3 regions of the Paenibacillus provencensis genome follow, and region 1 is predicted to be linked to each of the others. Evidence: predicted binding sites of a transcription regulator. Region 1 holds the regulator's gene; each other region holds the start of a gene.
The links. Region 1 encodes CtsR, which represses protease genes until heat stress. Its sites were predicted from a motif close to ATGGTCAATAAAGGTCAAACA; they were not measured.
Positions count from the first base shown of each region.

Region 2: a site for CtsR is predicted at 1,851-1,871, ahead of clpP (ATP-dependent Clp endopeptidase proteolytic subunit ClpP). Genes of this name have one in related genera too.
Region 3: a site for CtsR is predicted at 1,494-1,514, ahead of clpP (ATP-dependent Clp endopeptidase proteolytic subunit ClpP). Genes of this name have one in related genera too.

Region 1 covers NZ_JBHTKX010000012.1:1-3,284, reverse strand. The annotation lists gene ACFQ3J_RS25975 (protein arginine kinase) at 1-328, opposite strand, end outside; gene ACFQ3J_RS25970 (UvrB/UvrC motif-containing protein) at 360-881, opposite strand; gene ACFQ3J_RS25965 (CtsR family transcriptional regulator) at 932-1,393, opposite strand; gene ACFQ3J_RS25960 (GNAT family N-acetyltransferase) at 1,786-2,952, opposite strand; rRNA gene rrf (5S ribosomal RNA) at 3,149-3,265, opposite strand.
Region 2 covers NZ_JBHTKX010000010.1:52,539-55,822, forward strand. The annotation lists gene gap (type I glyceraldehyde-3-phosphate dehydrogenase) at 1-275, opposite strand, end outside; gene ACFQ3J_RS25450 (sugar-binding transcriptional regulator) at 363-1,385, opposite strand; tRNA gene ACFQ3J_RS25455 (tRNA-Arg) at 1,709-1,783, shown strand; gene clpP (ATP-dependent Clp endopeptidase proteolytic subunit ClpP) at 1,990-2,589, shown strand; gene ACFQ3J_RS25465 (SIMPL domain-containing protein) at 2,702-3,284, opposite strand, start outside.
Region 3 covers NZ_JBHTKX010000005.1:186,619-189,902, forward strand. The annotation lists gene tig (trigger factor) at 1-1,276, shown strand, start outside; gene clpP (ATP-dependent Clp endopeptidase proteolytic subunit ClpP) at 1,652-2,242, shown strand; gene clpX (ATP-dependent protease ATP-binding subunit ClpX) at 2,255-3,284, shown strand, end outside.

The DNA.
Region 1 (3,284 bases):
TGAGGATTACAGCTCCGTTTCTCGATTCGTTCGCAAGATCGGGGCTGATCAAATGTTTTTCGACCAGAACTTCTTTATCGAATTGATCCAGTTCATTCAAATTCAGTACATGGAATTCACCAAACTTATGAACCTCCTCAAATCCAAGAACATCAATAATGTTGCGACGCACTTCTCTCGACTGTTCTTCTGTTGCCAGCATTGGAAACGGAAAGCTCTGCACATTACGAGCGACTCTTACCCGGCTACTGATGACAATCTCTGAGTCAGCAGCGGTATTCCGCATCCAATCACTTAGTGGTTTTTCGGTAAACCGGATATCCGACATGGTGCACACCTCCTTACTCTATTACCAAACTTTACTCCTGTGTTATCTCTTTTTCAAGCTCACGAATCTGGTCACGCAATTTAGCGGCCTCTTCAAATTCCTGAAGATTGATCTTCTCCTGCATTTCACGCTTGAATTCATCCACTCTTCGTTTCAGGTGGATTTTCTCCCCTGCGCGCACGGGTACTTTCCCGATATGTGTGGTGTTGCCATGCACGCGTTTCAGAAGCGGATCCAAGCGACTGGAGAAATGATTGTAGCAGGAGCTGCAGCCAAATCGGTTCAGCTTACTGAACTGACTAAACGTCATTCCGCATTGCTCACAGCGAAGTGTCTCCGGAGACGGTGCTCCAGCCGTTTTATATTTGCCTGATTCAAAGTCCATAAGACCAGACAAGAGCCCATGAATGGAAAAACCATTAGAGATACCTGAGATATGGTCACCTTTTTCCTTAGCACAGTTCTCGCAAATATGGAATTCCGTCTTCTCTCCGTTTACTATCTTTGTAAAATGGAGCGTTGCTGCGCGTTCATTACATTGTTGACACATCATAACCGCTTACCTCCTTTGCTTCACTTTCTTGATCATATGAACAATCCTATTCATTTGCCCAAGACCGAGATCAGCATTGCTTTTAGCATTCGAGCGCGAATCTGATCCCGATAGGGAAGTTTAATAAGCAGTACTTCTCGCGATATAGCCGCCTTGACCAAAGCAGCCTCTCTGCGGTTGAGGAATCCGGCCTCTTCCAGCTGATAGATAAGCCCTTCTGCTGCCGTCTGATTAATCTCATCCCCAATATGCTGATGAAAATGCCCGTTTAGAGCAAACTGTGCAGGAAGCTCCACACGCTGAATGCGAATATATCCGCCCCCGCCACGTTTACTTTCCACCAGATAGCCTTTTTCAAGGGTAAACCTTGTACTGATGACGTAATTAATCTGAGACGGTACACAAGAGAACTTATCAGCGAGATCGTTTCTTTGGATCTCAATCATGCCTTCAGAGCTATCCTGCAAAATATTTTTCAGATATTGTTCGATAATATCAGAAATATTGCGCATTCTACATCCCCCACTATATTAGCCCCTTAATAGCTCGAAATCATTACATTAAATTACACGGATCATCTGTATCTAAGGAAAAATCTCCCTACTGAGGTTACTACCCATCCTTGAAATTACCCATCTCGGATGGAGTGCGAATCTCTTTCGCATATAAAACTCACATTAGAAGTCCCCTGATACATTTATCTGTTTGATCTCTGTTGACTTTGACTTTCTTTGACTTTGTATTCATTATATCACATTATGTAGAATTCTCAAGAGGCGTTCCTTTTTCATTTTTCTCATTTTGACATAAAATATGCGCCTTACGAAAAAAACTCCCCTGAATTGTTCAGGAGAGTTTAAAACTTCAAGTATCTTACCTAAGCCTGAGCTGCCACAAAGTTAAATTAGAAGAAGTCCATAAAAAATGTTCGACCCGCAGGAATCACATGATCAAGCTGGGTTGCTCTAAGCGGGTTCCCTGCTAATCGTTCCATTAAATAAAGTTCTCGTGGCCGCTTGTAGCCCATAAACATCGCTGTAAATGACTGAATGTCCCCAGATACATCCGCAGATAACTTATCATCAGAAGGAAGAGGTTCTATATTGCCGTGTCCATCCTCGCTTACGGTCAGCTGCCAGAATCCCGTATTCCAGGATGCGACAGGATCCTCCACTTGGAGGATCAGGTTCAAGCTATGCTTCGCTTCAAACGGATACTGATCGATAAAAGCTCTCAAATCAACAATACGTGCCATAAAATAAGGAACAAGCTCCTGCTTCACTCTCGGTTCAGGCAGCAAGAAGGGCAGCTCGTCGTCTACGGGTACCATGCTTATCTTAAACTGCTCACTAGGATGGTTTGCAAAATAAGTCAGCAGCGCACGGCGTGCATTCTCATTCAGATAAACAAACTCATCACATATAAGCTCTTTGTCTTTATTCTCGTAAAGCACATATCCTTGCGCCTCTCCTTCAGGAGAATAGTACACTGCCGTATGTCCATCCTCGTTCAGCACGGAGCGCTTCCACCATGCTTCATCACGGACTAAGGTACCATTATAGCGACTGACAAAAGATTGATACAACCCATCAAGTATAGCGATATCTGTTACATCACGGACAATCTTCCCCTCGTATTCTACTCTTGGGGGGAGCTGGCGAGCTTGAATGAAGTACCTTTTGTATTCCGCAAAGACCTCCCAGCCGTATTTACGATAAAAGGGCACCAAAAAAGGGTGTAAGAACGATAGGCTCTGTCCTTGATTTTTCATTTCCTGCAGCGCATGCTTGAGCAATTGGGAGACATGACCCTTTCTACGGTTTTCCGGCCAAGTGGCGACCCCCGCAATGCCCCCCATATCAAATATTTTACCATTTACATATACTTTAAAAGGCAATAGCGTCAGCTTCGCTTGCAGCTCTTCATCATCAAACAAGCCCCAGTACTGCTCAGGAACGAAGTGCTGCCTACGCTTTTCCTTCTCATCGGCTGTCAGCTTATACCTAAAAGCATATTCAGATAACTGTGTACTTACATCAAACTCTTCCATTTTCAATTGCCGAATTTCCATGGTCCCACCTCACTATTTTTATTATTTTGTAAGTTAGCACATTTGTAGTCTCTATGTATTTATGAGAGTGAATATAGGGATTCAGTCTAGCAAAAGTTTGTCAGATCTAAATCTAATTGTCAATCTGAAGAGCTCTATATAAGAGGTCATGCAAATAAAAAAGACACTATCGATGAAAATCGATAGTGTCTTATGTGCTTGGCGACGTCCTACTCTCCCAGGACCCTGCGGTCCAAGTACCATCGGCGCTGGAGGGCTTAACGGTCGTGTTCGGGATGGGTACGTGTGGAACCCCTCCGCTATCGCCACCAAACGAGCATTTGTGCAACAAA
Region 2 (3,284 bases), on a different contig from region 1:
ACGATTTCAACGCCGTTAGCTGCCCAAGGCAGGTTCTCAGGGTTACGCTCAGCAAATACTTTAACTTCTTTGCCGTTAACGATCAGCGCACCTTCTTTAGCTTCTACAGTTGCGTTCAGACGACCATGAGTTGTGTCGTATTTAAGCAAGTGAGCCAAAGTGCTCACGTCTGTCAAATCATTGATTGCTACGATTTCTACATCGCTGTTGTTCAGCGCTGCGCGGAATACGTTACGTCCAATACGTCCAAAACCGTTAATACCTACTTTTACCATGAGTAAGTTCCTCCCAAGTTTTGCTTTAAATTTTTATATATTCAAGACAAGCCTGTTAAGGCCCATCAAGACAACGAATCCATAACTCTATAAATCTTTAACAATTTCAGCTGCTGCCGCTTCATCTATGACTAGAATATCTTCTTGTCCGAAGCGAAGCACCGCCTGTATCGAAGCTGCCTTGCTCTTACCGCCTGCAATAGCGATAACAACCTCGGTACGTCTGATATCCTCTAAGCGCATACCCAGGGTCAGCATCGTATGAACAATCTCGCCCTCGCTATTGAAATAATAGCCGAAGGATTCTGCCACGGCACCCTCATCACGTATTTCAGTGACCGTCTGTGGTGCCAGCTTGCGCCGTTTGGCCATTTCCATCGCACCGCCTATTCCGTGAATCACGATGCGCGCATTACGGATCATATCCAGAATTTCCTGTATGTTGGAGTCTTGTATCAGTGAATCATAGGCATGATTGCTTAATAGATCCGGTACATGCAAGAGCCGATATTGTGCTCCAAGCTTCTTCGCCATCATGGAAGCAATCGTATTCGCCTGAAGCTCCAAGCTCTCTCCAAGACCACCTCGTGCAGGCACGAGCCATACATCTCGCTTGGATGATGATGGGGTTAGATGCTCTGCAATCGCTGCTGTTGTGGAACCGCCCGTTACAGCTACCACATCCTCATCATGCATGACACTCAGCAGTGCTTTCGCTCCGGCGCGCCCCAGCTCTCGCTTAGCATATTCCGAATGCTCAGAATCCCCTGGAACGACAATGACCTTCTGAAGTCCATAAGTTCTTCTGATCTGCTCTTCCATCTCTGATAGTCCAAACAATTCCTTGGCTACAGGTTCAAGCATTTCAAGCAGCTCTTCTCCAGCCTGACTTATTCTCATTCCCACCGTTTCAATCTCAATGAGTCCTTGCGATTTCAGCAGATCCGTCTCTGCTCTGAGTACACGCTCCGTCATATCCATGGCGTTCGCAAGTGTTCTTCTGCCAATCAATTCCGAAATCATGATCTGGCGTAGAATCGTATATCTCTTCTTCATTACGTCCATGAGATCAGGTAGAAGCTGCTTCTGCACTTCTAATATCGTTCGCATGCTATCCACTTCCGCAAGCTCCTTCATTCCGGTCTCTGAGGTGGACTAAAAATGTCCCGGGTTAACTTTTTAAGTCCCACGTTTATTTTAACCAAATCTAACGTGGGATGCAAGGGGTCCAAAAGTATATTTTACAAAGCCGTTTCCCTTTATTCGCTTGTGTAAAATATCACAATTAAAAAAGCGATACCATCGGTTTTCATCCCTTCATCTATAGGTTGTACAAATATGTTCAACATCAAACTCTATCATGGAACTCTCTTGCAAATTTTTTCGCATTCAGATATAATCAATATTACTGTCATAGACAGTTACTTGAATGTGCGCCCGTGGTCCAACGGATATGACGTAGGCCTCCGGAGCCTGAGATCGAGGTTCGATTCCTCGCGGGCGCGCCATTACTATATAGTGGCTTCATATACATTTAACCGATGAAACCGAACAGGTTTCTTTTTTTATCAAATTAGTTTGACTTTCTTTGACTTTTTGTTTGAAATTGTTTATGATGTGGTTAATACGGAAACAGTAAGTATATGTAGATGAAGTTCCTGTTCTCGTGTCTCGTGAACTTAAGACTCTAAATTTTTTTGAGGAGGTTTTTCGCATGAGTTATATTCCTATGGTCGTAGAACAAAGCAATCGCGGTGAACGCGCTTATGACATTTATTCCAGACTGCTGAAAGATCGTATCATTTTCCTTGGCAGTGATGTCAACGATGTCGTCGCTAATTCCATCATTGCTCAAATGCTGTTTCTAGCTGCGGAAGATCCAGAGAAAGACATTCATTTATACATTAACAGCCCTGGCGGTTCCATCACGGCGGGTATGGCAATATATGATACAATGCAATTTATTAAACCCGATGTTTCCACGATCTGTATGGGTATGGCTGCTTCAATGGGTGCCTTCCTGCTTAACGCAGGTGCGAAGGGCAAGCGTTTTGCTCTCCCTAACAGTGAAGTGATGATCCATCAGCCGCTTGGTGGAGCGCAAGGCCAAGCCTCTGATATTGAAATTCGTGCACGCCGTATTCTCAAAATGCGCGATAAGCTGAACCACATCCTAGCTGAACGTACAGGTCAGCCTCTCGAACGCATTGAACGCGACACAGACCGCGATAACTTCATGTCCGCTGAAGAAGCGAAGGCATACGGATTGGTTGACCAAGTTCTTGAGTCTTCCACATCTGCGCAAGGTCTATAAGCTGTAATAACACCAAAATCCTCGTTCCTGATTTGAAGGGACGAGGATTTTATGTTTTTTTGAATACCATTTTTCAGTTTATTTAACACCATTGTGTAAAGCTCTGACATTGCTACTTCAGCTCATACCGTACTGTCAGCTGAGTAGACAACTTAATTTCTCCACTCTCAATTGCTGTGTTTGCACTGTCTTCGGCTTTACTAGTTGACTGCAATTCCAGCGACTCTCTGTGATAAGTAATGGGTTCGTCCAGACTTCCCTGGCTGACGCTGAGCACGATACCCAGCTGACGCTGAGCCGCATTCGCTATCGCTCCAGCTTTAAGCTTCGCATTCGCCATGGCCTTATCAATAACTTGTGTTTCAAACGCTTCGGTATCCTCTATCGAGAACACAACATTATCGATCTGATTCGCACCCGCATTTGTTGCAGCATCCAGCAGCTCGCCGACTTTCTCAAGATTACGGTAAGACACTTTGAGCGTATGATAAGCAGTGTAGCCTTTAATTTTCTGTCCATCCTTCTCGCTGTAAGTATAATTGGGCTGTACATAGAATTGATTGGTCTGAATATCCTTGCTGTCCACTTTCCAGGTATTCTTCAGCAGTGTATTAATCTTTTGAATTTTGGCTGCGTTCGCTTTTTGCGCTGCTGCAGCGGTATCCGCTTCTGATGATGCTCCAATCGACAAATAG
Region 3 (3,284 bases), on a different contig from region 1:
AGACGCAGATCGTGTAGCTGCTGCTCTCGACAAGGCTTTTAATAAAGTCGTTAGACAAATAAATGTACCTGGATTCCGTAAAGGTAAAGTGCCTCGCTCGATCTTCGAAGCTCGTTTCGGCGTTGAGAGCCTGTACCAAGACGCAATTGATATCCTTCTTCCTGAAGTTTACACGGAAGCTGTTGACCAAACAGAAATCTTCCCTGTTGAACAACCAGAAGTGGACATCGATCAATTCGCTAAAGGTGAAACTTTCAAATTCAAAGCAAAAGTTGTTGTTAAACCTGAAGCTAAACTTGGCGAGTACAAAGGACTTGAAGTTCCTAAGGCGAACACAGAAGTTTCCGAAGAAGAACTGACAGCTGAGCTTGAGCGTCTGCAACAACGTCATGCTGAGCTGGTAGTCATCGAAGAAGGTACAGCGGAGTCCGGCGATATCGCTGTAATCGATTATGAAGGTTCTGTTGATGGGGAATTGTTCGATGGTGGACAAGCAGAGCGTCACTCCCTGGAACTGGGTTCCAACACATTTATCCCTGGCTTTGAAGAACAAGTCATCGGTCTTTCAACTGGCGACAACAAGGATGTTGAAGTGACATTCCCTGAGGAATATCATGCAGCAGAGCTTGCTGGCAAGAAAGCCATCTTCAAAGTGAAAGTACACGAAATCAAACGCAAAGTGCTTCCTGCAATCGACGATGAGTTTGCTAAAGACGTAAGTGAATTCGATACTCTTGCTGAGTACAAAGAAGATCTTACGAAGCAGCTGTCTGAGCGCAAAGCAGAAGAAGCAAAAGCAAACCAAGAGAATGTTGTTGTTGAGAAAGCGGCTGCTAACGCAGAAGTTGAAATTCCACAAGGAATGGTTAACACCGAAGTACGCAACATGATGCGTGACTTTGACAACCGCCTTCGTCAACAAGGCATGAACCTTGAAATGTTCATGAGCTTCTCCGGTCAAACAGAAGCAGATCTTCAAAACCAAATGAAGGGCGATGCTGAAAAACGCGTACGCAACAACCTGGTTCTTGAAGCAATCGGTAAGCAAGAGAACATTGAAGTATCCGATGAGGATATTAACGAAGAGCTGAACAACATGGCGGCTTCCTTCAGACGTACTCCAGAAGAGATTCGTCAAATTCTCGAAAGCAACGGTTCTTTCGACAGCCTTCGTGAAGAAGCTCTGCTTCGCAAAACGATCGACTTCCTTCTTGCAAACAGCGTAGAAGTTAACGCTCCAGCTGAGGAAGCTGCTGTAGAAGCAACAGAAGAATAATATTACACATTACGTTAGAAATATAACAGATAAGGCACGTAAGGTATTTTACTAAACGTGCCTTATTTCTTCTCTTCTATATCCATTTTATAGTTAAATATACTATTAAATGGTAATGCGTGAGCTGTCGTGATATTTTAACTGTACCTTCCATATACTTGAGTTATAGGTCTTGACTCCATAGGATGGAAGTCCGATTTGCACATACATAAAAAAAATGGTTAAATATGATCAAGCTTTCTCTTCAGCAGCTATTGGCTGAGAAAAGCAGTCATAAATGACATTGAACAGGGAACATGATAAAATTAAGACTGATATTTATTTAACCCTGATTGATGTGGCAGTAAGATTCTATAATGGAGAAGAGGTCGGAACATGAATCTCGTGCCTATGGTTGTTGAACAAACCAATCGCGGTGAACGTTCTTACGATATATATTCAAGACTACTGAAGGATCGTATTATCTTTCTGAGCGGTGCAATAGATGATGATGTGGCCAACAGCGTTATTGCTCAGCTCTTATTCTTGTCTGCAGAGGATCCGGAGAAGGATATCAGTTTATATATCAATTCGCCAGGTGGTTCTGTTACAGCAGGGTTGGGTATATATGATACAATGCAATTTATTAAGCCAGACGTTTCAACCATCTGCGTAGGGATGGCTGCCAGCATGGGCTCACTTCTGCTCACTGCGGGTGCACCTGGCAAGCGCTATGCGCTGGAGAACAGTGAAGTTATGATACATCAGCCGCTTGGCGGGATCCAAGGTCAGGCATCCGATATTCAAATTCACGCCGACTGGATTATTAAAACGCGTCAGAAGCTTAATCAGATCTATGTGGAGCGTACGGGTCAACCCCTTGATAAAATCGAGCGTGATACGGACCGCGACTATTTTATGAGTGCGGAAGAAGCTTTAGAATACCGTATCATTGACCAAGTACTCACCAGACCGATTAATTCTTAAAGGGGTGGTTAGATGTTTAAATTTAACGATGAGAAAGGACAGCTTAAATGTTCTTTCTGTGGTAAATCCCAGGAACAGGTTCGTAAGCTTGTGGCTGGACCAGGGGTATATATTTGTGACGAATGCATCGAGCTATGTGCAGAGATTGTAGAGGAAGAGCTCGGTCATGATGAAGAGATTGATCTGAAGGATATTCCAAAACCGATGCAGATTCGTGATATTTTGGATCAATATGTTATCGGTCAGGAACAAGCGAAGAAATCGCTGTCTGTTGCTGTATATAATCATTACAAGCGCATTAATACACAGAGCAAAATTGACGATGTGGAAATGTCGAAGAGTAACATTTTGCTATTGGGACCAACGGGTTCAGGTAAAACGCTCTTAGCTCAAACCATGGCGAAGATTTTGAACGTTCCATTTGCGATTGCAGACGCGACCTCGCTTACAGAAGCAGGATACGTAGGTGAAGACGTTGAGAACATTCTGCTCAAGCTCATTCAAGCTGCCGATTATGATGTAGAAAAGGCAGAACGCGGCATTATTTATATCGATGAGATTGATAAAGTAGCACGTAAGTCGGAGAACCCATCGATTACTCGCGACGTTTCCGGTGAAGGCGTACAGCAGGCCCTCCTCAAAATTCTAGAGGGTACGGTTGCTTCTGTTCCACCGCAAGGCGGACGTAAGCACCCTCATCAGGAATTCATTCAAATCGATACGACGAATATTTTGTTCATCTGTGGCGGTGCCTTTGACGGACTCGAGCAAATGATCAAACGCCGTATCGGCAAAAAAGTGATCGGATTCAACTCTTCTGCTGAGCAGAAGGATCTGAAGCCGGGTGAGTACCTTGGAATGGTTCTTCCAGAGGACTTGCTGAAATTCGGTCTCATTCCGGAGTTTGTTGGACGTCTTCCGGTCATCTCTACATTGGAGCCGCTTGATGAGGCTACCCTTGTTCGTATTTTGTCTGAGCCGAAGAATGCTTTGGTTAAGCAGTATACGAAGATGCTGGAGCTGGACAACGTAACTCTCGAAT